3 regions of the Bradyrhizobium sp. 23 genome follow, and region 3 is predicted to be linked to each of the others. Evidence: predicted binding sites of a transcription regulator. Region 3 holds the regulator's gene; each other region holds the start of a gene.
What was found. The regulator LexA, encoded in region 3, represses DNA repair genes until DNA is damaged. The targets are predictions, from matches to a motif close to TGTTCNNNNTGTGTTCNG.
Positions count from the first base shown of each region.

Region 1 (12,895 bases), on a different contig from region 3:
GCTTCCGGCCGACCGCCTCGATCGTGGTCTTTTCCCGGATGCAGGTCAGAACGTCCTGGAGGGGACGGCGCGCGGGGTGGTGATAGAGCACCTCGTTGGTCGCAAGCAGCGGCACTTTTGCTTTTGCGGCGAGATCATCGAGCTGCGCGAGGCGACGGCGATCGTCGCCGCGATAGACCAGACTCGCCGCCAGCCACACGCCCTCGGCGCGACTTGCCTTCAGCTTGGCGAGGATGTCCTGCGCTTGCGCCGCATCGAAGCGATGCGGCAGCGTCAGGATCAGGAGCTGGCCTTCGGAAAACGCAAGGAGATCGGCGAAGGTGAGATGGCATTCGCCCTTCGCGATCCGCGTGATGTCGTCGCCGCGCTTGCCCCGGGTGAGAAGCTGGCACAGCCGGCCATAGGCGGCGCGGTCACACGGATAGACCAGGATATCCGGCGTGCCGTCGATGAAGACGATGCGGGTGCCGATCAGAAGCTTCGGCTTGTGCAGCACCTTGTCATTGTCGAGCTCCTTGTAGGCACGCACCACACCGGCGAGCGTGTTGTGATCGGCAATGCCGATCGCGGGAATGCCCAGGATGCTGGCCTGGTGTACATAGTCGCGCGGATCCGAGCCGCCGCGCAGGAAGGAGAAATTCGTGGTGATGCCGATCTCGGCATAAGCGGGCGTGTTCATGCGAAGAGACCGTGCACATACCAACCGGGAGGAGCGGGCTTGCCGTCGTCGTCGAAGCACTCCCCCTCGTAAAGACCGTCGCGAAAGATCCAGAAGCGTAGGCCTTCGGCATCCTCGATACGAAAATAATCCCGTGTCAGTTGCTTGCCGTCCTGCCGCCACCATTCCATGGCGATGCGCTCGGGGCCCTCCACCCGCACCACCGCATGCTGCGCGCGGCGCCAGGTGAATTGATGCGGCGGCCCGTCGGGCACGGTCGCGAACGGCACATTGATCGGCTCAGGCTTGTCGAACAACCGCAACGGACGCAGCGGCGGCTCACCCTCGGTGCGCGCGGGCCATTCGGCCTGCATGGCCACGGCGAGATGATGCTGGGCAGGCGCCGCCAGCACCGCACATTCAGGGATATGGGTATCCTCAGGCAGGTGCACGACGACGCGCTTTCCGCCGATGCGCGCGGCGATGCGGTCGATCAGCGCGGCAAGCTCGTCATTGTCGTGGACATGGGCGTCGAGATCGCGCTGCTCCTGCACCACGATCTCGGTGCGGCTTGCCGACAGCCGCACCATGTCGAAGCCGAAGCCGGGATCGAGGGGATCGGCGAGTGCATCGAGACGCTCGCGGAACAGCCGGTCGACGACCGCGCTCCGCGTCACGGGACGTCCGGTTTCGACCATGATGGCGCGCACCGCGCCGTCGGTACGGAAGAATGTGGCTTCTAACCGTCGCGCGCCCTTGCCCTGCTTCTCCATCGACGCGATCAGCGTGTCGGCGAGGCGCGACAGCGTCATCGCGATCATGGTGTCGGTCGCGATCGGCTCGGCAAAGCGTTTCTCTACGATGTAATCGGGCAGCGGCTTTCGTGGATTGATCGGCGCATCGCCCTGTCCCAGCGCGTGCGCAAGCAGCGTGGAGAACCGCGCACCGAACCGCGCCGTGATTTCGCTCGGCGTGCGCGAGGCGACATCGCCGATGGTTTTCAGGCCGGCGCGGCGCAGGCCGGTGCTGATGGCCTCACCCGCACCAAGCGCGGACACTGGAAACCGGCTGATTGCCGCCGCCTCCCCGCCATTGGCAACGATGCTACCGGATGCCTGCCGCGTCAGCGTGCGCGCGCAGACCGAGGTGCCGGCGATCGCCGCGCTGACGGCAAAGCCCTGGCGATCGAGGGCACGGACAAGGGTTTGCAACAGCGTAGCCTCGCCGCCGAACAGATGCGCGCAGCCGGTGATGTCGAGGAACAGCCCGTGCGGCGGATCGAGCGCCACCAGCGGCGTGAAGCGGTCGCACCAGTCGGCGATGTCGCCGATCGTCTTGGCATCGGCCACGGCATCGGCATCGAACACCTTTAGATCCGGACACATCGCCCGGGCATTGGCCAAGGGCTGGCCGATATGCAGCCCGAGGCGCTCGGCGGCCTCGTCCAGCGCATGGATCACCAGCGCGTTGCTGTCCTTGGCGACGACGATGCTGGGCTCATTGTTTTTATGCAGTCCGACGTTGCCGAAGAACCGCTGGATCCGGTCGATAGGCAGGCGCGGCAGCCACAGGCTGAGGATACGTCGACGATTCAGAGAACTGGCACTCATCACATTTCCATTCCATGATCCACCGGCCGCACGGGCCATGACGATTGCGCAAGAGCTCGGCATCGAAGCGCGGCGCGCCCCAGGCGCTCCACATCGCGCCCGGCGGCGAATGCGCCGCGCGCAGCATCCATCTGGTCTCCGCGGTCGATGGCAAAGGTTGTGCGGCCATCCGCAGCAGCAAGCCGGTGACACCGGAAGACTGCGCAGCCAGCGTCAGCTTGCGGCTCGCCACAAGATCGAACTGCCTGGTCTCACCCCAGAGCTCGAGCACGACGGCGCCCAGCGCGTCGCAGGCGAGCGCATCGGCCGACGTGCGCAACGCACTCTCCACGTCGGCGGCGCGCACCATCACCATACGGCGCGGATCGAGACCGATCTCGGTGAGCCCGCTCATCGACAGCGCACCGGTTTCAATTTCTGAAAAATCCTGCCGCACCCACAGCAGCGGTTTGCGTGCCGTCATGCGCCCCGCAAGTCCGGTGACAAAGCCGGTCGCGGCCGCGCCCTGACGTCCTTCGCAAAATACCTCGTGGATTGCCGCGCGTGCGAGCCCGCCCTTTAGCGCGCTGTCGGCCTCGCGATGGCCGAGCGCGACACGGTCGCGATGATGCACGACCTCCGCCGTCTCGATGCGCTCGATCTGGCCGCGCAAGGCTGCAAGCGCGCTTGTTCGTGCGCCGCTCATATACGCCGCTCCTCAGGAGTGATTGCCGGTGGCTCTCAAAAAGAGAACCAGCGGCTAGCTCATTTGTTCATGATATGTTCTAATATAAAGCTAACGACGCCCCAGGAGTCAATCGAATTGGCGGGCCTTGGGATTCATGAGCTGAATCAAAGGGATCCAATATGGACGTGCAACGCAAGCTGGAAATCCTGGCCGACGCCGCCAAGTACGACGCGTCTTGCGCCTCCAGCGGCACCGAGAGGCGGGATTCCAGCGACGGCAAGGGCATGGGATCGACCGCGCCCGGCATGGGCATTTGCCATTCCTACGCGCCGGACGGTCGCTGTATCTCGCTGCTCAAGGTGCTGCTGACCAACGCCTGCAATTACGACTGCCTCTATTGCGTCAACCGGGCCTCTTCCAACGTGCCACGCGCCCGCTTCACCATCGACGAAGTCGTCAAGCTGACGCTCGACTTCTACCGGCGCAATTACATCGAAGGACTGTTTCTCTCCTCCGGCATCATCCGCAACCCCGACTACACCATGGAGCAGGTGGTAAGCGTCGCGCGCAAACTGCGCGAGGAGCATCACTTCCGTGGCTACATCCATCTCAAAACAATCCCCGAGGCCGACGATACATTGATCTCCGAGGCCGGCAAATATGCCGACCGTCTCTCTATCAACATCGAGATGCCGCAGGAGACGAGCCTGCAGCAATTCGCGCCCGAGAAGGACGTGCGCGCGATCCGCCGCACAATGGGCCGACTGCGGCTGAAGCTGGACGAGGCCGAGGAAAGCCGTAGCGCGAAGACGAAAGCCAAGCCGCAGCGCTTCGCACCGGCCGGCCAAAGCACGCAGATGATCGTCGGCGCCGACGCGGCCTCCGACCACACTATCCTCCACACCAGCGCCAATCTCTACAGTTCATACAGGCTGAGGCGCGTCTATTATTCCGCGTTCAGCCCGATCCCCGATGCCAGCCGCGCGCTGCCTCTGCGCGCGCCGCCCTTGCTGCGCGAGCACCGACTCTACCAGGCCGACTGGCTGATGCGGTTCTACGGCTTCGACGTCGGCGAGATCGTCGACGACAGTGCGATGCTGCCGCTCGACATCGATCCAAAACTCGCCTGGGCGCTGCGCCACCGCGACCGCTTCCCGCTCGACGTCAACCGGGCCAGCCGCGAGGAATTGTTGCGCGTGCCGGGCTTCGGCACCAAGGCGGTCGAGCGCATCATCGCGGCGCGCCGCACGACCACCATCCGCGTCGCCGATCTCGCGCGGCTGCATGTGCCCCGGAACAAAGCGCTGCCGTTCATCGTGCTGAGCGATCACCGGCCCGCGACGCACCGCCTCGACGAGGCACGGCTGATCGAACGGTTCAAGCCGAAGGCCACACAACTGGGATTTGGCTTCTGATGCAGTACATCACCCTCGAGAACGAAACCGATTTCGACGGCTGGCGCAAAGCCGCGCGTAGCCTCGTGCTTCACCAAATGAAACCGGTCGATGTCACCTGGACCGTGCAGGGCGGCGAAGCGGAGCTGTTCGCGCCACCCTCGCCGTCTCCGCTGCCGGCCGGTGGCGATAGCACCTTCAACGTGCCAGCAAAATTCGTCGAGCTCGCCAAGGCCGCGATCCTGCATCGCGATCCCGAGCGTTTCGCGATCCTCTATCGCCTGCTGTTTCGGCTGAACGACAATCACGACCTCATCGAGGTCGCGACCGATCTCGATGTCGCGCAAGTCACGGCCATGGCAAAGGCGGTCTACCGCGACGAGCACAAGATGCATGCCTTCGTGCGCTTCCGCGAGATCGGCAGGGAACGCGAAGCACACTACGTCGCCTGGTTCGAGCCGGAGCATCATATCGTCGAGCTCGCCGCGCCGTTCTTCGCCAAGCGCTTCGCCGATATGCCCTGGTCGATCCTGACGCCGGATTTGTGCGCGCATTGGGATGGCCACGCGCTCTCGTTCACGTCAGGCGTCGGCAAGAGCGAGGCGCCGAACGAAGACCGGCTGGAGGAAACCTGGCGGCGCTACTATGCCAGCATCTTCAATCCGGCCCGCCTGAAGGTGAAGGCAATGCAGACCGAGATGCCGAAGAAATATTGGAGGAACCTGCCCGAGGCTTCGATCATTAAGCCCCTGATTGAGGACGCCGAGCGCATGACCGGCGCCATGATCGCCAATGCCCCAACCGATCCGCACAAGCCTCAAAAGCGGCCGGAGGCTCCGATGAAACGCAAGACCGCTGCCGACGATCTCGAAGCGCTCCGCGAGGAGGCCGCCCACTGCCGCGCCTGCCATCTCTACAAGGACGCCACCCAGACCGTGTTCGGCGAGGGTCCGAAGTCCGCCAATATCATGCTGGTCGGCGAACAACCTGGCGACAAGGAAGACCTCGCCGGCCATCCCTTCGTCGGTCCAGCCGGCCAGATGCTCGACAAGGCGCTGCAGGAGGCCGGCGTCGACCGCAAGAAGGTCTATGTCACCAACGCGGTGAAACACTTCAAATTCGTGCCGCGCGGCAAGATTCGCCTGCATCAGAAGCCGAATACGCCGGAGATAAAGGCCTGCCGGCAGTGGTATGAGCGGGAGGTCTCCGTCATCCAGCCCGATCTCATCGTCGCGATGGGCGCGACCGCCGCGCAGAGCGTGTTCGGCAAGATCACCCCGATCGGAAAGAACCGCGGCCGGCTCATCGACCTGCCCGACGGTCACAAGGCGCTGGTGACGGTGCACCCGTCCTATCTGCTGCGGCTGCCCGATCCGGAAGCCAAGGTGCTGGAATATCGGCGCTTTGTCGAAGATTTGAAGATCGTCGCCGGGTTGCAGAAGAAAGCCGCGCGCGCCGCCTGAATACGGGCGGGAAAACCCCTTTCATGCCTCGCCTGTCATCCAGCCTTCAAATCCATCGCGGACAATAGCCCCTACAGAAAGTTAAGGGGCCTCCAGACATGACCGATGTTGCATTCGACCGCGCGGTAGCCGATCCCGCGCCGATCCAGCCGGCCTCGCGGCCAAATCTCGACAAGGGCTTCAATCCGCTGACGATGATCCTGTTCTTCGGCATCCTCGCCGCGGGCCTGCTCTATGTGGCCTACAGCATCTATTCGGATGTCGATGCGACCGGCACGCGGGTCACGAGCTATCTGCCCTACATCCTCTTGTTTGTCGCGCTGCTGATCGCGCTCGGCTTCGAATTCGTCAACGGCTTCCACGACACCGCCAACGCGGTAGCGACCGTGATCTACACCCATTCGCTGCCGGCCGAAGTCGCGGTGATGTGGTCGGGTTTCTTCAACTTTCTCGGCGTGCTGCTCTCGTCCGGCGCGGTCGCCTTCGGCATCGTCTCGCTGCTACCGGTCGAGCTGATCCTGCAGGTCGGCTCCAGCGCCGGTTTCGCGATGGTGTTCGCGCTGCTGATCGCCGCGATCCTTTGGAACCTCGGCACCTGGTATTTCGGCCTGCCGGCCTCCTCCTCGCACACGCTGATCGGCTCGATCATCGGAGTCGGCGTTGCGAACGCGCTGATGCGCGGCCGCGACGGCACCTCGGGCGTGGACTGGGGCAAGGCTACGGAGATCGGCTATGCGCTTCTGTTGTCGCCACTGGTCGGCTTCATCTGCGCCGCCGGCCTGCCTCTGCTGCTCAAGCTGATCATCAAGAACCCGGCGCTCTATGCCGCCCCTGAGGGTCACAAAGCCCCGCCGATGTGGATTCGCGGCCTGCTGATCCTGACCTGCACCGGCGTCAGCTTCGCCCATGGTTCGAACGACGGCCAGAAGGGCATGGGCCTGATCATGCTGATCCTGATCGGCACCGTGCCCACAGCCTATGCGCTCAACCGCGCATTGCCGGAGTCGCAGGTCGCCCAGTTCGCGAAGGTCTCGGATGCCGCCTCCAAGGTGGTTGCGGCCAAGGGCGCCGGCCATGCGATCATCGGCGATCCCCGTCCTGCGGTGACGCAGTACGTCACCTCGCATCACATCAGCGAAGGCACCTACCCTTCGCTGTCAGTGCTGGTGAAGGATGTCGGCGAGCAGGTCGCGAAATACGGTTCGCTGAACAAGGTGCCGGCGGAAGTCGTCGGCAACACCCGCAACGACATGTACCTGACTTCGGAAGCGATCCGATTCCTGATGAAGGACAAGGAAAACGACCTCAGCAAGGAAGAGGTCGCGACCTTGAACGCCTACAAAGGCGGGCTAGACAGCGCGACCAAGTTCATCCCGACCTGGGTGAAGGTCGCGGTCGCGATCGCGCTCGGTCTCGGCACCATGATCGGCTGGAAGCGCATCGTCGTCACCGTCGGCGAGAAGATCGGCAAGACCCATCTCACCTACGCGCAGGGTGCCTCCGCCGAGCTCGTCGCCGCCGCCACGATCGGCGCCGCCGACGCGTTCGGCCTGCCGGTCTCGACCACCCACGTGCTGTCGTCCGGCGTCGCCGGCACCATGGCCGCGAACGGTTCGGGTCTCCAGGTCGCCACCATCAGGAACATGGTGATGGCCTGGGTGCTGACCTTGCCCGTCGCTATCCTGTTGTCGGGCACGCTGTACGTGATCTTCTCGCGGATCTTCTGAAGCCGATCAGTCACTCGAAGACAAAGGGCCCGTGCGATGCGCGGGCCCTTTTTCGTTTGTGCTTTCGGCTTGATCTTGCGCTTGGCCTTACGATGCCGCGAGCGATTCCTCGACCAGCTTAACCCAATACGATGTGCCGTAAACGATGGCGTCGTCGTCGAAATTGTAGGCGGGGTGATGCAGGCCGGCGCTGTCGCCGTTGCCGCAGAAGATGAAGGCGCCGGGGCGCGCTTCCAGCATATAGGCGAAATCCTCGCCGCCCATCAGCGGCGACATCTCGAGCACATTGGCCTCGCCCGCAACTTGCCCCGCGATGCGACGTGCGATCTCGGTCTCCGCGGCGTGATTGTTCACCACGGGATAATTCCGCTTGTAGTGCAGATCGATCTTGGCGCCTGTGATCTGCGCCACGCCCGCCACAACCTCGTGGACGCGCTTCTCCACCAGCTTGCGCACCTCCGGCGACAGCGTGCGGATGGTGCCCCTCAGTGTCGCGGTTTGTGGAATCACGTTACGGGCATTGCCTGCGTGGAACTCGCAGATCGAAATCACGGCCGATTCCAGCGGATCGACGCTGCGCGCAACGATCGACTGCAGCGCCGTGATCACCTGTGCACCGACCAGAACGGAATCCACACATTTGTGCGGCCGCGCGGCATGGCCGCCGAGGCCCTCGATCATGATATCGACCTCATCGGTCGCCGCCATGATCGGACCCGGCCGGATCGCGAACGAGCCCACCGGAATGCCCGGACCGTTGTGCATGCCGTAGACCTGCTCGATGCCGAAGCGCTCCATCATGCCGTCCTTGACCATGGCCAAGCCACCCGCGCCGCCCTCCTCGGCCGGCTGGAAGATCACCACCGCATCGCCGGCGAAGTTGCGGGTCTCGGCGAGATAACGCGCAGCACCGAGCAGCATCGCGGTGTGGCCGTCATGGCCGCAGGCGTGCATCTTGCCGGGAGTCTTCGAAGCGTAAGGCAGGTTGGTCTGTTCCTCGACCGGCAGGGCATCCATGTCGGCACGCAGGCCGATGGCCTTGAGGCCCTCGCCGGCCGGCTTGCTGCCCTTGATCACGCCGACCACGCCGGTCTGGCCGATGCCCGTCACGACCTCATCGCAGCCGAATTCGCGCAGGCGGTCCGCGACGAATGCTGCGGTGCGGTGGACGTCGTAGAGCAGCTCCGGATGCTGGTGGATGTCCCGGCGCCAGGCCTGAATATCGGGTTGAAGTTCGGCGACGCGGTTCACGATGGGCATGGAGGGTCTCAAGCTTTGTTGAAAATGCAGGCCTGTCTACCATGCAAGCACCAGTCCACCCAACTGGCGGGGATCTGGGGTAGCTCTGTCCTCCCGTCATGGCCGGACTTGTCCCGGCCATCCACGTCTGACTATTAGAACGGAAAGTGCGTGGATGCCTGGGACAAGCCTGGGCATAATGCCTATTGGGTGGAAGCAGAATGCCAAGGCGGCTCGAAGGTGAGTTTGACTATATTGTCGTTGGGGCCGGCACGGCGGGCTGCATCGTCGCCAACCGGCTGTCGGCCAATTCCAGCAATCGCGTCCTCCTCCTCGAAGCCGGCGGCGACGACAACTGGATCTGGTTCCACATTCCCGTCGGCTATCTCTTCGCCATCGGCAATCCGCGCTCGGACTGGATGTTCAGGACCGAGGCCGAGCCCGGCCTGAACGGCCGCTCGCTCGCCTATCCCCGTGGCAAGGTGATCGGCGGCTCCTCGGCGATCAACGCCATGATCTCGATGCGTGGACAGGCCGCCGATTACGATCACTGGCGCCAGCTCGGCATGACCGGCTGGGGTTATGACGACGTGCTGCCGCTGTTCAAACGGCTCGAGGATCACTTCCTCGGCGCAAGCGAGCATCACGGCGCCGGCGGCGGCTGGCGCATCGAGGCGCCGCGGCTGTCCTGGGACATACTCGATGCCGTGGGCGATGCGGCCGAGGAGATGGGCATCAAGCGCATCCCGGATTTCAATACCGGCGACAACGAAGGCACCAGCTATTTCCACGTCAATCAGAAGCGCGGCCGGCGCTGGTCGTCGGCGCGCGGCTTTCTCAAGCCGGTATTGAACCGCCCGAACCTGCGGCTCGAAAAGCATGTGCTGGTCGATCGTCTGATCATCGAACAGGGCCGCGCCGTCGGCGTGCGCTTCATCCAGAATGGCGAGATCATCGAGGCGCGTGCGAAACGCGAGGTGGTCCTCTCGGCAGGCGCGATTGGCTCGGTACAGGTGCTGCATCGCTCCGGCATCGGACCTGCCGACTGGCTGTCGCCGCTCGGCATCGACATCGTGATGGACAAGCCCGGCGTCGGCCGCAATCTGCAGGATCATCTGCAGCAGCGCGCGATCTACAAGGTCGAAGGCGTGCGCACACTGAACGAGACCTATTACAACCTGGTTCGACGCGGCCTGATGGGCCTCGACTACGCCTTCCGCCGCCGCGGGCCGTTGACCATGGCGCCGTCGCAGCTCGGCATCTTCACCCGCTCCGATGCGACGCGCGCACGCGCCAACATCCAGTTCCACGTGCAACCGCTGTCGCTCGACAAGTTCGGCGATCCCCTGCACCGCTTTCCCGCGATCACGGTGAGCGCCTGCAATCTCCAGCCGACATCGCGTGGCACCGTACGTCTGCGTTCGGCGGCGCCGGACGAGAAGCCCATCATCGCGCCGAATTATCTTTCAACGGACGACGACCGTCAGGTCGGCGCCGATGCCATCCGCACCACCCGCCGCCTGATGCAGCAGAAGGCCTTGGCAAAATACCGCCCAAGCGAATATCTGCCCGGCCCCGCCGTCGGCGACGACGATGCCTCTCTTGCCAAGGCCGCCGGCGACATCGGCACCACCATCTTCCATCCCGTCGGTACCGCGAAGATGGGCGCAGCAAATGATCCGATGGCGGTGGTCGACGAACGCCTGCGCTTCTACGGTCTCGGCAGCCTTCGCATTGTCGATGCCTCGATCATGCCGACCATCACGTCTGGCAACACCAACACGCCGACCGCGATGATCGCCGAAAAGGGCGCAACAATGATTTTGGAGGATTCGAAGTGAATGCGTAGCCTGATGGGGCGTAGCGAAATCCGGGAGAGGACGCTCGATTGGTCCCGTATTCCGCTACGCTCCATACGGGCTACGCGTCCAACCACCTCACGAAAACGTCATCGCGTCCGGGAATAACACCCCCGCTCCCCCAATCACCTCCCCGAAGCCCAATTCCGGGCGAAGTGGAGCTGCGCGATGAGCGGACACGATCACGGCGAGGACGGCTTAAGCCGCCGCAAGGTGTTGGAATGCATGACCTGGGCCGGCACCGGGGTGCTCTGGACCATCACCGGTGGCGTCCCGCGCTCGCTCGGCATCATCGATTCCGCGCAAGCCGCGACCGCGGCCGCGCCCGGAATGACCTTCCTCCAGATCAGCGACAGCCATGTCGGCTTCGACAAGCCGGCCAATCCCAACGCGCTCGGCACGCTCGAGGAAGCCATCAACAAGATCAACGCGATGCCGGTCAAGCCGTCCTTCATGATCCACACTGGCGACATCACGCATCTCTCCAAGGCCGCCGAGTTCGACAATGCCGATCGCATCATCTCGCAGAGCAAGCTCGACGTGCATTACGTGCCCGGCGAGCATGACTTCCTCGACGAGGACGTGAAGTTCTATCGCGAGCGCTACGGCCGCGGTACCAAGGGCGCAGGCTGGTATTCGTTCGACGCCGGCGGCGTGCACTTCATCGGCCTCGTCAATGTCGTCGACCTCAAGGCCGGAGGCCTCGGCAATCTCGGCGCCGAGCAGCTCGCCTGGCTCGAGGACGATCTGCGCGGCAAGTCGAAATCGACGCCGATCGTGCTGTTCGCCCACATCCCGCTCTGGACCGTCTACCCCGAATGGGGCTGGGGCACTGAGGACGGCGCCCGCGCGCTGGAACAGGTGAAAGGCTTCGGTTCGGTCACCGTGCTCAATGGCCACATTCACCAGGTGATGCAGAAGGTCGAAGGCAACGTCACCTTCCACACCGCACGCTCCACCGCCTTTCCGCAGCCGGCGCCGGGAGCTGCCCCCTCGCCCGGACCGATGAAGGTCGAGGACGCAAAGCTCCGCGCGATGCTCGGCGTTGCCAGCATTAACTTCAAGCAGAACGAGCAGCGGCTCGCGATCATCGACACGCCGCTCCAGAGTTGATGCAGGACTAACGGAAGCTGACAATGAAGACTCTCAATCGCCGCGACCTCGGTGTCGCCTTCGGTCTTGCTTTGGCCGCGGCCATGCTGTTACCCGCCACAACCGCCCATGCCGACGACATGGAGGTGCATATCGACAATTTCGTCTTCCAGCCGGCCGAGCTCAAGATCAAGGTCGGCACCACCGTGACCTGGACCAACCGGGACGACATCCCCCACACCGTGGTGTCGGCCGGGAAGTTCAGGTCCAAGACCCTGGACACTGACGACAAGTTCTCGTTCACCTTCACCAATGCGGGCGACTACAAATATTTTTGTTCTCTGCACCCGCACATGACGGGGATGATCAAGGTTGAGTAACACCTCGAACCAAGGCATCAACGTCTTGCCCGGCCGGTGGTCCCACACCGGCCGGGCCCGTGTGCCTTCGGTCACACTCAGGGACGAAACGAATAGGGACGAGACGAACAGCGACGAAACCAAGCAACGAGCAGAACAAGAGGCAAAGCGAGGAGCGATGCCCGCCAACGACGATTTGCAGAAGGCGCAACGCTTCCGCGAGGCGGCGCTCCCCCATCTCGACGACGTCTACACGCTCGCGCGCTATCTCTTGCGTGACCCCTCCGATGCCGAGGACGCGGTGCAGGAGTGCTATCTGCGCGCGCTGAAGCATTTCGACAGCTATCGCGGGCCGGCGATAAAGCCTTGGCTATTCGCGATCCTGCGTAACGTCTGCAATGCCGAATATGCACGGCGCGCACACAGGCACAGCGCGATCGAGGATACGCCCGGCGCTGCCGAGCAGACGCCGATCTGGCAGGAGACCGAGGCCAGCCCCGAAACCGAAGTGCTGCGCAGCCGCGATGCGGGCGCGATCCGCAAGCTGATCGACGCGCTCGCCGAGCCGTTCAAGGAAACGTTCGTGCTGCGGGAGATCAACAACCTGTCCTATCGTGAAATCGCCGAGGCCGCCGGCGTGCCCGTCGGCACTGTGATGTCCCGCCTCGCCCGCGCCCGTGCCATGCTGCGCGCGGCCTGGACGGCGGATGAGGAGCAAGCAAGATGACCTGCGACGAAGCAAGAATCCTGCTTCACGCGCTGCTCGACAACGAGCTCGATGCCGGCCACGCGCGCGAGGTCGAAGCCCATATCGCCGGCTGCCCGGC
Region 1 is NZ_JADPJF010000148.1:353,870-366,764, reverse strand. It holds gene IVB32_RS35035 (error-prone DNA polymerase) at 1-679, opposite strand, end outside; gene IVB32_RS35030 (DNA polymerase Y family protein) at 676-2,268, opposite strand; gene IVB32_RS35025 (DNA replication/repair protein) at 2,165-2,953, opposite strand; gene IVB32_RS35020 (putative DNA modification/repair radical SAM protein) at 3,115-4,350, shown strand; gene IVB32_RS35015 (UdgX family uracil-DNA binding protein) at 4,350-5,792, shown strand; gene IVB32_RS35010 (inorganic phosphate transporter) at 5,891-7,519, shown strand; gene IVB32_RS35005 (M20 aminoacylase family protein) at 7,607-8,779, opposite strand; gene IVB32_RS35000 (GMC family oxidoreductase N-terminal domain-containing protein) at 8,980-10,599, shown strand; gene IVB32_RS34995 (metallophosphoesterase) at 10,786-11,730, shown strand; gene IVB32_RS34990 (cupredoxin family copper-binding protein) at 11,754-12,089, shown strand; gene IVB32_RS34985 (sigma-70 family RNA polymerase sigma factor) at 12,247-12,795, shown strand; gene IVB32_RS34980 (anti-sigma factor) at 12,792-12,895, shown strand, end outside.
Region 1: a site for LexA is predicted at 3,018-3,035, ahead of IVB32_RS35020 (putative DNA modification/repair radical SAM protein). Genes of this name have one in related genera too.

Region 2 (3,498 bases), on a different contig from region 3:
CATCGAACGCACCTGGCTGTGCAGGAATGAGCGCGCCGAGGTGACTATGGTGATCTCGCGCCCGTCGCGCAGCACGTCGAGCTGATCGAGCGTCTTCTCCGGCGACCTGGCCTGGCACTCGGTGTCGCGGAAGGTGGTGAAATCGTGCTTGCCGAGCAGGCGTTGTGCCGCCGCATGCATCGCATCGGCGTCGAGCCGGCGCGGCACGCGCCAGGCGTGGCCGGCATCGAGTGCGAGATTGGCGCGAGTGTTGACGATACGGTAGCGGTAGTGGCGCTTGATGGCTGAAAAGCGCGCCTCGAAACTATCAGGCACGATATCCGCTTCGAGCACCGCGACAGGATGCGGGCGCAGATGCGCATTCAAGCCGTCGCGAAAACGGCCCGGCGGAAACTGCTTGCCGACATCGACATGCGCGACCTGGCCGCGCGCATGCACGCCGGCATCGGTGCGGCCGGCACCATGGACGCGCGCATCCGCGCCGGTCATCGCCTTCACAGCGGCCTCCAACGCGCCCTGCACCGAGGGCAGCGTCTCCTGCACCTGCCAGCCGAAGAACGGCGCGCCGTCATATTCGATGGTGAGCTTGTAGCGGGGCATCTTGTCCAGTTTCGCTGTCATCGCCCGGCTCGACCGGGCAATCCAGTACTCCGCAGCCTATCCGTTCGACCGAGAAGCCTCGGCGTACTGGATACCCCGCCTTCGTAGGGTATGACAGCGTCAGGTGAATTTGGCGCCGGTCTTCAACGGCACGCCGCGCAGGAAGTCCGCGGCCTGCATGCGTGCCTTGCCTTCGCGCTGGAGCTCGATCAGACGGATTGCACCCTCGCCGCAGGCGATGGTGAGGTGATCGTCGAGCACCTCGCCGGGTGCGCCCGTGCCTTTCGCCAGCTCGCAGCGCAGGATCTTGACCCGCGCATTCTCAAGTTCGGCCCAGGCGCCGGGAAACGGCGACAGGCCGTGGATATGGCGCAGCACCTCGCGCGCGGGCCTGGTCCAGTCGATCCGCGCCTCGGCCTTGTCGATCTTGGCGGCATAGGTGACGCCGTCCTCGCTCTGCTGCTTCAGCTGAAGCCCGCCGCGCGCCAGCGCGGCCATGGCGCGCACCATCAGATCGGCACCGAGCCGCGACAGACGATCGTGCAGATCGAGCGCGGTCATGTTGTCCGTGATCGCGAGCCGTTCCGCCATAGCGACGTCGCCGGTGTCGAGGCCAACATCCATCTTCATCACCATCACGCCGCTCTCGGCATCGCCGGCCATGATCGCGCGGTTGATGGGAGCGGCACCGCGCCAGCGTGGCAGCAGCGAGGCGTGCAGGTTGTAGCAGCCGAGCTTTGGCGCATCGAGGATCGCCTGCGGCAGGATCATGCCATAGGCGACGACGACGGCCGCATCGGCGTCAAAGGCGCGAAACTCTTCCAGCGCCTCCGGCGTTTTCAAAGTCTTCGGCGTCAGCACGGGCACACCGAGCTTTCCCGCGGCCTCTTCCACCGGGGTCGGCTGCAATTGCAGCCCGCGCCGTCCGCCGGGCTTCGGCGCGCGCGTGTACACGGCCGCGATCTCGTGGCCATGCGCGACGAGCTCGAGCAGCGTCGGCACGGAGAAATCGGGCGTGCCCATGAAGATCAGGCGGAGGGGCATCGACAGAGAACCTCACTCCGCGCGCTTGGCGGCTTTCTCGAACTTCTTCAGCACGCGGTCGCGCTTGAGCTTTGACAGATAGTCGACGAACAGCACGCCGTTGAGATGGTCGATCTCGTGCTGGATGCAGGTGGCGTAGAGGCCTTCGGCGTCCTCCTCGTGCACCTTGCCGTCGAGATCGGTGTAGCGCACCCGCACCTTCGCAGGGCGCTCGACCTCCTCGTAATATTCGGGGATCGACAGGCAGCCTTCCTCGTAGACCGACAGGTCCTCCGAAGAGGCGATGATTTCCGGATTGATGAAGACGCGCGGCTCGGGCTTGGTCTCGCCGTCCTGGTCGGGCTTGGCGAGGTCCATGGTGATCAGCCGCAACGGCTGCGCGATCTGGATCGCCGCGAGCCCGATGCCGGGCGCGTCGTACATGGTCTCGAACATGTCGTCGGCAAGCTTGCGGATCTCCGGCGTGACCTTCTCGATCGGCTTGGAGACCAGACGCAGCTGCTTGTCGGGCAGGATGATGATTTCTCTGAGGGCCATGGCCGCGATTTAAGCCGCGCGTTCGATGCGGTCAATGCGGCCGGGAACCCCGTTAACCCTCCGCTAACCATAAAACTTCAGGTTTCGTTAACCATAAAAATTAACACCATTTACCATAAATGTTCGCTATTCGTTCGTGTCTCGAAGCGAATCGGCTAGAAGCAGGGGCATGAACGAGATCATTTTCATGCTTGGCGACTGGCCGGTGCGCACCGTGGACGCGCTGATCGGCTTCGGCGCCCTGGTCCTTATCCTGCTGCTCGTGATTGCCGTCGTGATCGCGCGGTCAGGGCGGCGCGGCGCGGAACTCGCGATGGCCAACGCCATCCGCGCCGACGAGCTCGAGGAGTGCATCAGCCAGATGCTGCACGCCCAGAGCGAGGCTTCGGGGCGAGTCGACGCCATGACCCAGACGCTGGCCGGCCGCCAGGCCGACATGGCGCGCGCGGTCAACGAGCGGCTGGATTCGGTGACCCACCGCGTCGGCCAGTCCATGGAGCACTCGACCCGCAACACCATGGAGAGCCTGCACGCGCTGCACGAGCGGCTCGGCATCATCGACAGCGCGCACAAGAACCTCACCGACCTCACCACGCAGGTGACGACCCTGCGCGACGTGCTCGCCAACAAGCAGTCGCGCGGCGCCTTCGGTCAGGCGCGGATGGAAGCGATCGTCCAGGACGGTCTGCCGAAGGGCGCCTACGAGTTCCAGTTCACGCTCTCGACCGGCAAGCGTCCGGACTGCGTCGTGTTCCTGCCCGACCAGCGTCCGCTCTGCATCGACGCGAAATTTCCGCTGGAGGCGATGACCGCGCTGCATGATGCGCGCACCGACGAGGAAAAGCGCATCGCCACGCAGCGGCTGCGCGGTGACGTGATGAAGCATGTCAGCGACATCGCCGAAAAATATCTCGTCGCCGGCGAGACCCAGGAAATGGCGTTGATGTTCGTGCCGTCGGAATCGGTCTACGCCGAGATCCACGACGGTTTCGACGACGTGATCCAGAAGGCGTATCGCGCCCGCGTCGTGCTGGTGTCGCCGTCGCTTTTGATGCTCGCAATCCAGGTGATGCAGCAGATCATGAAGGACGCGCGCATGCGCGATGCCGCCGACCAGATCCAGACCGAAGTGATCAAGCTCGGCGACGACCTCGGCCGCCTGCGCGATCGCGTGCTGAAATTGCAGAAGCACTTTGCCGACGCGAACGAGGACGTCCGCCAGATCCTGATCTCCGCCGACAAGATCGAGAAGCGCGCGGGGCGCATCGAAGAGCTCGATTTCAGCAAGAGCGATGCCCCCGAAGCCCCGCATCTCGT
Region 2 is NZ_JADPJF010000088.1:138,202-141,699, reverse strand. It holds gene truA (tRNA pseudouridine(38-40) synthase TruA) at 1-600, opposite strand, end outside; gene fmt (methionyl-tRNA formyltransferase) at 721-1,644, opposite strand; gene def (peptide deformylase) at 1,657-2,181, opposite strand; partial or broken gene rmuC (DNA recombination protein RmuC) at 2,351-3,498, shown strand, end outside.
Region 2: a site for LexA is predicted at 2,302-2,319, ahead of def (peptide deformylase). Genes of this name have one in related genera too.

Region 3 (12,895 bases):
GGTAGCTTCGTTCAGCTGAAGGCACGGCTGATGCCGCCACTCGCGCCGGTGCGGCCCGGCAGCTACGACTTTTCGCGTGACATGTTCTTCCAGGGCATCGGCGCCTCCGGCTTCGCGATGGGCGCCATCACGGTGGCGTCGCCGCCTGAGACCGGCGGCTTACGGCTGCGTTACGCGGCCTTCATGCAAGGCCTGCGCGATGCGATCGATGCCCGCATCCGGGCGACGCTCGACGGCGACAATCGGGCGATCGCGACCGCGCTGCTCACCGGGCGGCGCGATGCGATCACCACGCCCGTCAACGATGCGATGTTCATCTCCGGCCTCGGCCACGTGCTCTCGATCTCCGGTTATCACATGGCCGTCGTTGCCGGCGTCGTGTTCTTCGCGGTGCGCGCGCTGCTCGCTCTGATCCCCGGATTGGCGGCCGGCTTCGCCATCAAGAAATGGTCGGCCGCCGCCGCGCTGGTCGCCGCTGCGTTCTACCTGCTGCTGTCGGGCGCGGAGGTCGCCACGCAAAGGTCGTTCTTCATGACGGCGGTGGTGCTGATCGCGGTGATGGTCGATCGCCGCGCCATCACCTTCCGCACGCTTGCTGTGGCTGCGCTGATCGTGCTGGCGGTCGCGCCGGAAGCGCTGGTGCATCCGAGTTTTCAGATGTCGTTTGCGGCAACGCTCGGCTTGGTCGCACTGGTGCAGATCGACATGCCCAATTTGTTTGCCTCGCCGGACAATTCGGCGACTGCGCGCATTGCGATGTGGGGTGGGCGCGAGATTGCGATGCTGTTCATGGCTTCGCTGATTGCGGGACTTGCGACGACGCCCTATGCCGCCTTTCATTTCCACCGTGTCACGCCGTTCGGCGTGCTCGCCAATCTCGGCGCGATGCCGGTGGTCTCTGCGCTGGTGATGCCGGCGGGGCTGTTGGGGCTGCTTGCTGCGCCGTTCGGGCTGGACAGCGTGTTCTGGTGGCTGATGGGGATTGGCATCGAGTGGATGGTCGCGGTCTCGCGCTGGGTCGCGGCCTTGCCGGGCGCGGTGGGCCGCATCCCGGCGTTCGGGATCGCGCCGCTGATCGCGGCGAGCCTGGGAATCATTGTGCTCGGCTTGTTGCGCACGCCGCTGCGCTGGTCCGGCGCCCTGGTGCTGCTGGCAGCGATCCCCTGGGGACTGTCGGCGCGGCAGCCCGACATCCTGATTGCCGGGGATGGCGCCAGCGTCGCGGTGCGGGGCAGGGACGGATATCTGCACCTGATCAGGACGAACAAGGACAGCTTTCTGCTCAAGGAATGGCTCGCTGCCGACGCCGATCCGCGCGATGCGGGCAGAGCCTCGCTTGCCGATGGCGTGTCCTGCGACGAATCCGGCTGCGTGACGCCACTGGCCGACGGGAGGCTGGTCGCGCTGGCACTGCGCGTCGACGCTCTCGCAGACGATTGCAGTCGGGCCGCCCTGGTGGTGACGACACGTCCCGCGCCGCCCGATTGCGCGGCGATGGTGGTCGATCGGCAGCGGCTCGCCAGCCAGAGCGCGCTGGCGCTGACGCAGCGTGGTGACGGTTTTGTGGTTCAGGCAGTGAGGGCGAGAGGCACGAGCCGCCCCTGGTTGCCGGCCGGCGCCGGCGAGGGTGATTTCGACGGCAGCCTCGCGCCAAAGTCGACCGCGCCTCGCATCAAGGACGCAACGCCGGCGGACACCGACCTGCAAGCCGACGATTGATCTGATGGTGCGGAGCAACGCAGTGGTTCGGTGCGTCCGTTCGGATTCGCGGGGTGCAAACCACACCATCTCGCCGGCCACGGCCGGCGATGGCGATTCAATCCTGACCTCCGACTTCGTAGCCGGAGGGCGGCTCTGTCAGCCGATCGGCAGGTGCGTGACGGTCGGCTGCCTGTCGGCGGTGATCTGCGCCTTGTGCTCGCGCTCGGTGACCGACTGAGTCACCGGCAGTTGCAGCACCGTCGCGCGCTGGCCTTCGACGAGCTGCGTCACCAGCACGTATTTGCCGTCGGGGAATTCGATCGCATCATGATGGCGGTCGGGAACGTGCGGATCGATCTTGCCGAACTTGCCCACGCGGGAATTGATGGTGCGCGTCCAGATCCAGCGATTGTCGTAGCGGACGTCGTCGGCGAAGGCGAGCTCCGTCCCCGGCAGCAGGCAGACGGCAACAGACGGATCGGCTGCAGAGGCGAAGCCGCGCGTCGAGGTGCCGCGGAAGCTTGTCGTGACGATCGTCTCGCCGACTTCGGCGGGGCGCGACGCGACGGCATGTAGGCTGTAGTCACACATCGGGTGCTCCTCATGCTGGGATAGCAACCCGCGTCTCTTATCGAGGCGCAGGCCTCTATCAGAGTGGAAGCACGAACGCTCTGCTTGGTTGTGGGCAAATCTGCGGCTGGCTTCCGCAAGCCGCGATCACATTATCTTTCCCGAATTCAATAGGAACAAAGCTCGCCGCGATGCATTCGGGAGGCGCGTACGCGAACATTGCCAACTTGGCTGCAACGGCCGAACTTGACCGCTGGTCGCTGTTTCCTCGAACAACCGAGCCGCGAAGCGGTGCTGCTTGAAGCGGTGCTGCTTCGTCGGCGTGGCGAGGAGCCAGCGTTGGAGGAGGGGCCGGATAGTCTGTGCAGAACCAGAAAGGCTATCCAGCCGGAGCGGACGATGATCCGCTCCAATCTCTGACCGGCGATGCCGATCGGAAGCGCGCGAGGCGCCAAGCACCTCCGGCATGAAGTGCTTCCGATATGAAGTACTGCCGATAGAAAGACTCCCGGTATCAGTACTTCCGGTAAAGCCCGATCAGCTTGCCCTGAATCTTCACCCGGTTGGGCGGCAGGATGCGGACCTCATAGGCCGCGTTGGCGGGCTCGAGCGCGATCGAGGCGCCGCGACGGCGGAAGCGCTTCAGCGTCGCTTCCTCGTCGTCGATCAGCGCCACCACGATGTCGCCGGTATCGGCGCTCTCGTTGCGCTGGATCAGGGCCATGTCGCCGTCGAGAATGCCGGCTTCGACCATCGAGTCGCCGCGCACTTCCAGCGCGTAATGCTCGCCCGAGCCGAGCATGTCAGGCGGTACGCTGATAGTATGGCTGCGGGTCTGCAACGCCTCGATCGGCGTGCCGGCCGCGATGCGGCCCATCACCGGCACCGCGACGGGACGTTCGCCCTCGTCAGCGGGCAGGCTCGCGCTCGCACGCACCTTGCCGAGATTGCCCTCGATGACGCTCGGCGTGAAGCCGCGGCGGCTGCCAGCGGCTGCCTGGAGCTCCGGCAGCTTGATGACTTCAATCGCACGGGCGCGGTTGGGCAGGCGTCGGATGAAGCCACGCTCCTCGAGCGCCGTGATCAGGCGATGGATGCCCGACTTCGAGCGCAGATCGAGCGCATCCTTCATCTCGTCGAAGGAGGGCGGCACGCCGCTTTCCTTCAGACGCTCACTGATGAACCGCAGAAGCTCGTATTGTTTGCGCGTTAACATCTCGACCAAAGTCCCCCGGTTGATGTCGTCCGATTCCGAGACGCTGAATTCGGCCATAAGCCGCTGCATGCTCGAAACAAATCATGAACAGACACTATATGTTCGATACATGTTCCGCAACTGCTTAATTTACCGTGAACAGAGCAAAGTGCGCGGAACGCGCGTTGCGGGGGCGCTCAGACGGGGAGCCGCAACACTTCGCAAGCCGTGCCGGCTTCGGCCTTCGGCGCGAATGGTGCGCGGACGAGAAGTACCTGTGCTGCAGCGAGATTCGCAAGCAGCGAAGAGTCCTGATGATTGACGGGAACAACGACGCGTGTGCCATCGTCACGCTCCTCAAGATGCGCGCGCAGATAGTCCTCGCGCTGGTCGTTGGCGCCGACGTCGCGGCCGAGCACGGCGCGTTCACGGCGATGGTGAATCACTGAACGGCCCGACAGGGCGCGAATCAGCGGCACCATGAACAGGAAAGCGCACACGTAGGACGATACGGGATTGCCCGGCAGGCCGATCACACCCATTGCGCCGAGTCGCCCGTGCATCATCGGCTTGCCTGGCCGCATCGCGATCTTCCAGAACGCCATCGCGATGCCTTCGTCCCGCAGTGCCTGCTGGACCAGATCGTGGTCGCCGACCGATGCGCCGCCGGTCGTGATCAGGACGTCGGCGCCGCTCTCGCGGGCGCGGCGGATGCCGGCGGTGGTGGCCTCGAGCGTGTCGGCGGCAATACCGAGGTCGATGGTCTCGGCGCCCTCGCTGCGGGCGAGCGCGTGCAGGGCGTAGCCGTTGGAATAGACGATCTGGCCGTGGCCGGGCGTGGTGCCCGGCATCACCAGCTCGTCGCCGGTGGCGAGAATCGCGACCTTCGGACGCCTGACAACGGCAAGGTGCGGATGATTCATCCCGGCGGCGAGCGCGAGGTCTCGCTCGGTCAGACGGCTTCCCTTGCGCAGGAGCACGTCGCCCTCGCGGAAATCGACGCCGGCGGGGCGGATGTGCCGGCCGGCGATCGCGGCTTCCTTGATCGTGATGCGCTTGCCGGCGGCGACCGTGTCCTCCTGGATCACGACGGCGTCCGCGCCAAAGGGAACGACGCCGCCGGTGAAGATCCGCACGGCCTCGCCGGCTCCGACCGTCCCCTCGAACGGTCGGCCCGCTGCGACTTCGCCGATGACGGTGAGCTCCGAATCGATCGTCGCGGCATCGGCCGCGCGCACCGCGTAGCCGTCCATCGCCGACATCGCTTGCGGCGGCTGCGTGCGCCGCGCCACGACGTCACGCGCGAGCACGCGATGGTAGGCCTCGTCGAGGGAAATCATTTCTTCCGGCAGCGGCTCTGCACCCGCCAGCACCGCGGCAAGCGCGTCAGAAACCGGCATCAAGGCCACGGCGAAAACTCCTGCTCGGCACGTTCGGGCGAATGTTCCGCACGTCTTCTAGCCGAGCGCAGGCGCAGAGGCAAAAGCGGCTGAGCAGGCACAGTCATCCCGCCCCTTCACATTGTTCCGGAAGGCAGGATCAAGCGCGTCGCGGCATGATCCGAAGGAGGTCACAGATCGGCAGGAGAGTGGTCATGGAAGCGACGAAAATCATGGCAAGGCGAGAACGCGCCATGGCCTGAATCGATCAGCTCCCTGCCTGCCCGGGAGTTACGTCGGGCGCCTTGGATCCCTGATCCTTGTCGGGCAGCGGGTCGGCTTGGGATTTCAGGTCGGCGGCCTTGCTCACAAGCTTGGCGGAAAGGTCCGAATCTGAAGTTGTCCTCGCGAATTCAAGAAGAAGAGAGGCCTGCTTGGTGAGGTAGGTTTTGCCCAGCACGATGATGCATCCGTCCGTAGAAGTCCCAACGGACGCTAAGAGTCCGGAAGGCGGTATTCCGTTCCCGGAACTCTGTATAAAAATGTACAAAGTGATCCGGTTCCTCAATTTTTCAAAATTGGTCCGTCGGGCCGTGCCGTCGTGGGTTTCGCGACAACGGACCGTCGTCAAATGCCCAATGCCTTCAATGCGTTCCCGACGTCACGCGGCGAGGTCACATGCACCGCCGTCAAGCCGCGCGCGCGCGCTCCCTCGATGTTTTCGGCAAGATCGTCGAAGAACACGATGCGCCCGGCGGGCACGCCGATCGCCGCAACGACGTGGTCGAAGGCCTCCGCATCCGGTTTGCGCAGGCCGATGCTGGACGACAAATACAGCTCGCGGAAATGGCCGAGGAGGTCGGCATATTCCCTCGAGAAATGGTCCACGTGCGGCCGGTTGGTGTTGGAGAAAGCATAGAGCGGCATCTGTTTCGCTGCGCGCGGCAGCAGCTCGGCGATGTCAGGCATTTCGCCGGCGAAAATCGCGTTCCAGCCTTCCAGGAACTGCGCATCCGAAATGCCGATTCCGAGCGAGGCTCGCAATGAGGCGAAATAGTCCTCATCGCTGATCTTCCCCATCTCGTGCAACCGATAGGCTTCGCTGTCCCGCACATAGCGCGCGACGATGGCTTCGGGCTTGCAGCCGGCATGTCCCGCCCAGCAGGCGATCGCCTTGGAGAAATCGATATCGAGCACGACGCGGCCGAGATCGAACAGGAGCGCATCCGCGCTGCCGGGAGAGAGCGATGTCACCTGCGTCCTTTCACTCAGTATCGATACGGCTCGTGGTCGAACAGCGGAAACGCGCTGAACACACTCGGCGCGTTGGTTGCGGTCGCCTGGTGCAGGCAGGATTTGTTGACCTCGGCGAACGAGGTCGCACCCAAGAGGCCGAGGCAGCGCAGCACTTCGTCCTCGAGCAGTTCCAGCATGCGCGCCACGCCGGCTTCGCCGGCCGCCGCCAGCGCCCAGCATTGCAGCCGGCCGATGCCGACGAGGTCGGCGCCCGCCGCGATCGCCTTGACGATGTCGGTGCCGCGACAGACACCGCCATCGACCATGATCTTGGCGCGGCCGTTCACGGCGTCGACGATCTCGGGCAGCACGTGCATGGCGCCGCGACCGTGATCGAGCTGACGGCCGCCATGGTTGGAGACGTAGATCCATTCGACGCCGTGATCGATCGCGATCAGCGCGTCCTCCGGCGTCGCGATGCCCTTGAGGATCAGCGGGATCTTGAACTTGTCCTTGATCATCTTCACCGTCCGCCACTCCAGACCCTTCTGGTAATCGCCCCCGGTGGCGCGCAAGCGGCTCTCGCGAACGTAGCGCTTGGCGATGTCACGTTCGCGGCGGCTGTAGTGGGCGGTGTCGACGGTCAGGCAGAAGGCGGCGTAGGCGTTCTTCTCGGCCCGGCTGACGACGTCGGCGACGAAGGCGTCATCGCCGCGCACATAGAGCTGGTAGAGCCGCAGCGCGTCGGACGCAGCTTCGGCGGTCTTTTCTAGGCCGGGCTCGGACACCGAACTGAGCATGTGCGCCGCACCGAAAGAGGCGCAGGCGCGTGCCACGCTCGCCGCACCATCCGGATCGAAGATCTCGAGCGCGCCGACCGGGGCGAGGACCACGGGCAGGCGCATCTTGCGGCCGAACTGTTCGACCGAACCTGTAACCTTGCGAACATCGCGCAGCACGCGCGGGCGGAAAGCGATCTCGTCCAGCGCCATGCGGTTGCGACGCATCGTGGTCTCGGTCTCGGCCGCGCCGACGATATAGTCCCATGCATTCTGGTTGAGGTTGGCGCGGGCTTTCCGGATGAATTCATGCAGATTCTGGAACGGCTCGGTGCTGGCGCCGAGCTCGACGTTCCTTTCCGGTTGGATGCGGGGTGCTTCGTTCATTGTTATCCTCCCGAGAATTTGAAGCCTTCCCTGATCGCCTAACCCGTCCGGGGCGCCAAAACCATCCTAAAATGGCATGGCTGCGAGGCGCGGGCCGGCCGGCCGACCCCCGCTGCGCACGAACCGGTCCTGCAACGTTGCCGAAAGTTTAGGTCCGGACCAACCGATTTTTACGGTGTACCCGCCGGCGTGGCATCCCGGCCTTGAAGAAACCAGAATGGTATTGTGAGAAGCAGGCTGGATCGCCATTTGCATGGCGGCTCCCAGCCCACCGAACCGCGAAGCAAAAAGGCCAGCCTATCCATGCGGAAAACCCTGCTGTTTCCACTGGGCGCGCTCACCGGAGCGTGTCTGACCCTTTTGGTAGCCAGTCCGCACGGCGGCGTTTGGGCGGCACGGGCGGCAGCGAGCGCGGATGACGCCTATTCCAAGCTCAATCTGTTCGGCGAAGTGTTCGAGCGGGTGAAGGCGAGCTATGTCGAGAAGCCTGACAATGCCAAACTGATCGAAGGCGCGATCACCGGCATGGTGACCTCGCTCGATCCGCACTCGCGCTACATGAACGACAAGGCCTGGACCGAGATGCAGGAGACCACCTCCGGCGAGTTCGGCGGGCTCGGCATCGAGGTCACGATGGAGGAGGGGCTGGTCAAGGTCGTCTCGCCGATCGACGACACGCCGGCATCCAAGGCCGGCATCATGTCGGGCGACCTCATCAGCAAGATCGACGGCGATGCCGTGCAGGGCATGACGCTCGAGCAGGCCGTCAACAAGATGAAGGGGCCGGTCGAGACCCAGACCAAGCTCACGATCGTGCGCAAGGGCGCCGACGCTCCGCTCGACGTCGCGATCAAGCGCGAGATCATCCATGTGCGTCCCGTGCGCTTCCACGTCGAGAACGGGGATATCGGCTATATCCGCGTCACCTCGTTCAACGAGCAGACCACCGATGGCCTGAAGAAGGCGATCGCATCGATCACCAAGGAGGTTCCGCCGGAGAAGCTGGTAGGCTACGTGATGGACCTGCGCAACAATCCGGGCGGATTGCTCGACCAGGCCGTGTCGGTGTCGAGCGCGTTCCTGCAGCGTGGCGAGGTCGTCTCGACCCGCGGCCGCAATCCGGAAGAGACCCAGCGCTTTACCGCCCATGGTGGCGACCTCACCAAGGGCAAGCCGCTGGTGGTTCTCGTCAACGGCGGCTCCGCCTCAGCCTCGGAAATCGTGGCCGGCGCGCTGCATGACCACAAGCGCGCGACGCTGATCGGCACGCGCTCGTTCGGCAAGGGCTCGGTGCAGACCATCATTCCGCTCGGCACCGGCAACGGCGCGCTGGCGCTGACCACGGCGCGCTACTACACGCCCTCGGGCCGCTCGATCCAGGCCCAGGGCATCGCGCCCGACATCGAGATCCTCCAAGACGTGCCGCCCGAGCTGAAGGGCCGGATGGACACCATGGCGGAGTCCCAGATGCGCGGTCATCTCCAGGCAGCCGACGGCACCGAGCAGACCGGATCGCAGTCCTATGTCCCACCGGAAGCGAAAGACGACAAGGCCCTGCATACGGCCTACGACTTCCTGCACGGCCAAACCGCGAATGCGGTCGCCGCCAAGCCGGCGTCGAAGGCTGCGGTGCCGAACTAGGCGCTCGCGACGGTAAGGTGTTGATCGCCCGGGAGCGGATAGCCGTTCCCGGGCGAACTTGTTTCGGGACGCTGTGTCAGCTCGGGTTCATGGCCGCGAAGGTGGCCTCGTAGCAGCCATCGCGCTCGGCCCAGCGGCGGGCGCGGTCGCGCTCGACCAGACCTCGCCGCCGGGATGAACCCGCAACTCCAGCAATTGCATGACCTCCGCGACACCTGCGTCGTGTGTATCGAGGAAAGCTTCTGGGAATGCCGCTGCGCCGACCACGAGGTCCGAACTAGCTTGCCTCGCGGCGGCGGCCTTCGTTGCCGCCGCGCCGGGCGAGACGGCTGCGATGAGCTGCGAACAGCTCCAGCACCTTGTCGGCGGGCTTTGCGGCGCTGAACAGATAGCCCTGCATCTCGGAGCAGCCGAGCGCGCGCAGCAACCGCTGCTGCTCCTCGGTCTCGACGCCCTCGGCCGTGGTGGTCATGCGGCGGGCGGCCGCGAGATTGACGACCGCCTGCACGATGCTGGCGGAGCCGTCGGGGCCGGCGATGTCGTTGACGAAGCAGCGGTCGATCTTGATCTTGTCGAACGGGAAGCGGTGCAGATAGCTCAGCGAGGAGTAGCCGGTGCCGAAATCGTCCAGCGCGATGCGGACGCCGATGGCGCGGAGTTGATGCAGGATCGCAAGCGCCGTGTCGTCGTCGCGGATCAGCACCGCCTCGGTGATTTCGAGCTCGAGCCGGCTCGCCGACAAATTGGAGGCGGCAAGCGCCGCCATGATCTTCAGCGCCAGCGTGCCGCTCTTGAATTGCACCGGCGAGACGTTGACGGCGAGGCGGATGTCGTCAGGCCAGTTCGCCGCGTCCCGGCAGGCGGTCGCCAGCACCCATTCGCCGATCTCGTTGATCAGGCCGGTGTCCTCGGCGATCGGAATGAACTCCGCCGGCGAGACCATGCCGCGCTCGGGATGGCGCCAGCGCACCAGCGCCTCGCAGCCGGTGATGCGGTCGTCCTTCAGGCTGAGGCAGGGCTGGTAATACACCTCGAGGCCGCCTTCGAGCCCGCCTTGAGCGATGGCGTGGCGCAGGTCGATCTCGAGCTGCCGCCGCTCGTGGATCTTGGCGTCCATCTCCGACTCGAAAAAGCGATAGGTGCGGCGCCCCGCGGCTTTGGCGGCGTACATCGCCATGTCCGCGTTCTTCAGGATCTGGTCCAGCGCCGTTCCATGTTGCGGCGCCAGCGCGATGCCGATGCTGGCGTCGGTGGCAAGATGATGCCCCATGCAGTCGAACGGCGCCCGGATGGCCTCAAACACCCGCGCGACGAGCTCGCTGACCTGATCCGGCGATGTCACCGCGCTCTGGACGATGGCAAATTCGTCGCCGCCGAGGCGCGCCACGAAGTCCGCCGGCCCCGCACAGCGGTGGAGGCTCTGCGCGACCGACTTCAGGAGCTCGTCGCCGACGAGATGCCCGAGCGCGTCGTTGACGCCCTTGAACTCGTCGATGTCGATGTAGTGCACCGCGAGTTGTTCGCCGCCGGCGACGAGATCGAGTTCCTGACGCAGATGCTCGTGGAACATGGTGCGGTTGGGCAGGTCGGTCAGTGCGTCGTAATGAGCGAGATGGGTGATGCGCTCCTCGATACGCCGGCGCTCCGTGATGTCCTCATGCGTCGCCACCCAGCCGCCGTCCGTGAGCGGTTCGTTCACGATCTGGATCGAGCGACCGTCGGAGGTCTCGACCACCATGGAATTGCGCACGTGGACGTCGCGCAGGACCCGTGCGACATACTGGTCCGCATCGCCGGTGAACGAGCCGGTGGCTTTGCGGTGTGCAATGATGTCGTGAAAGCTGCAGCCGGGTCTCACGATTTCGGCCGACAGCCCGTACATCTCGATGTAGCGCTGATTGCAGATCACGAGCTGCTGCGAGGCGTCGAACAGCAGCAGGCCCTGGGTCATGTTGTTGACGGCGCGGTCGAGACGCTGCTTTTCCAGCGTCAGCCGTTCCCGCGAAAGACGATGCTGCTCCAGGAGCTTGCGAACGATCGCGATCAACACGCCCGCGATGGCGAGCGCGGAAGAGGCCGCGACCGAGATCAGGATGCCGATCTGCTCGCGCCAGTCCGTCAGGGCCGTCGCGCGCGTCGTGGTGGCCATCATCAGGATCGGGAAGTGAGGCAGGGCATGTGAGGAAATCAGCCGGTCCTCGCCGTCGACGGGGCTCATGAAGCGGCCGGTAAAATGGTCGAGCCCGAAAACCCTTTGATGCGCGAACGGACCGTTCTTGAAATTCCGTCCCATCAATTCACTGGAATGGGGATAACGGGCGAGCATCGTGCCGTCCCGGTGCAGCATCGAGATCGTCGTGCTTTCGCCGAGCACGGCTGACTCGAAGAATTTTTCGAAGTTTGCCGGCTCGATGCCGCGTCCGACCACACCCATGAATTCGCCGTTCGGTCCGACGACCTTGCGCACGATCAGGATGGTCCATGCGCCGGAGATGCGACTGTAGAGTGGCTCGATCAGGACGTCGGGAGCGTCGGGATCGTACCGGAAGGTCTGGAAATAGGCGCGATCGGCAACGTTCACGTTCGGGGCCGGCCATGCCGCCGACGAATTGATCAAATTGCCTTCGGCATCTATGATATTGACGCCGCCCATGTAGGGCAGTGCTCGATCTTCGAACGCAGCATCCGGTGGAGGTCCTGGCCGGCGAGGCGCTTGCGATAGTCCGCCGCACTGGTGATGCCGCTTGCGCGGACGTAGTCGACGAAATCCTTCTGGATGACCGCGAAATCCTGCAATTGCTGGTCGAAATGATGGGCCAGCATCAGCACGGTGTTTTCCAGCTCGCGCCCGGAGCTGCGCAGCGCACGTTCGCGGAAATTCTGCGCCATCAGCGTCGCGCCGACGGCGATCGCAGCGATCAACAGCGTGCCGCCCACCACCAGCCAGCGGATCGGTCCGCTGCGCACGAAGGCCTGGTCAAAAAGGCGACTGCCGAATCCCGTCATCATGATCGATCGTTGTCGTGCACACGCCAGGGTCAATTCTTGGCCCCGGAAACATCCGTTGGTTTACGGGAACGGAGTGGAGGCGAAGTTAGCAAGCTGGGTTAATGGGCCGTGAAGGGACCCTCGCAAAAGCAATCAATATGCGATCGAGTATGGGCTGATTGCGCTCGCGATCGTCGCCGTGGTGGACGGCCTGGGCAGCAAGCTCAATTCAAAATTCGGGTCGATCAGCGCGTCGTTGAAGTAGCAGCCGCAATCAGACGCGGTAATGGCCGGACTTGCCGCCGAGCTTCTCGACCAGATGGATGCCTTCGATGCGCACGCCGCGCTCCACCGCCTTGATCATGTCGTAGATGGTGAGGCAGGCGACCGAGACGGCGGTGAGCGCTTCCATCTCGACGCCGGTCGGGCCCGTGACCTTCACGCTGGCGCGGACGAGGCAGCCCGGCAGCGTTGCGTCTGGCTCGATCTCGACCGTCACCTTCGACAGCGCGAGCGGATGGCAGAGCGGGATCAGCTCCGCGGTGCGCTTGGCGGCCATGATGCCGGCGATGCGGGCGGTGCCGAGCACGTCGCCCTTCTTGGCGTTGCCGGACACGATCAGGTCAAGCGTCGCCCTGGTCATGACGACGCGTCCTTCCGCGACCGCGAGCCGCTCGCTGGCGGGCTTGTCCGACACGTCAACCATCCGCGCCTCGCCGGAGGCGCCGATATGGGTGAGGGCAGGGCCGGTCTTGGTCTTGGACTGGGTCTTGGACTCGGACTTGGCTGGTTTCGTCGCGGTCGGCTTGCGGGCCATGTCAGCGCGTGCCCGTCGCGCGCGCCGTCGTCTCGCGCGCCAGCAATGTGCGCGTCGCAGCGGTAACATCGGCTTGCCGCATCAGGCTCTCGCCGACCAGGAAGGTCGACATGCCGACGCGCTCGAGCCGGGCGAGATCGGCGGGCGTGAAGATGCCGCTCTCGCCGACCATCAGCCGGTCGCCGGGGATCAGCGGCGCCAA
Region 3 is NZ_JADPJF010000042.1:281,365-294,259, forward strand. It holds gene IVB32_RS11105 (ComEC/Rec2 family competence protein) at 1-1,719, shown strand, start outside; gene IVB32_RS11110 (hypothetical protein) at 1,858-2,292, opposite strand; gene lexA (transcriptional repressor LexA) at 2,786-3,487, opposite strand; gene glp (gephyrin-like molybdotransferase Glp) at 3,664-4,875, opposite strand; gene IVB32_RS11125 (hypothetical protein) at 5,114-5,305, opposite strand; gene IVB32_RS11130 (HAD family phosphatase) at 5,473-6,099, opposite strand; gene IVB32_RS11135 (alpha-hydroxy acid oxidase) at 6,114-7,247, opposite strand; gene IVB32_RS11140 (S41 family peptidase) at 7,551-8,888, shown strand; partial or broken gene IVB32_RS11145 (EAL domain-containing protein) at 9,166-11,897, opposite strand; gene IVB32_RS11150 (Flp family type IVb pilin) at 12,040-12,141, shown strand; gene moaC (cyclic pyranopterin monophosphate synthase MoaC) at 12,151-12,693, opposite strand; gene trpC (indole-3-glycerol phosphate synthase TrpC) at 12,695-12,895, opposite strand, start outside.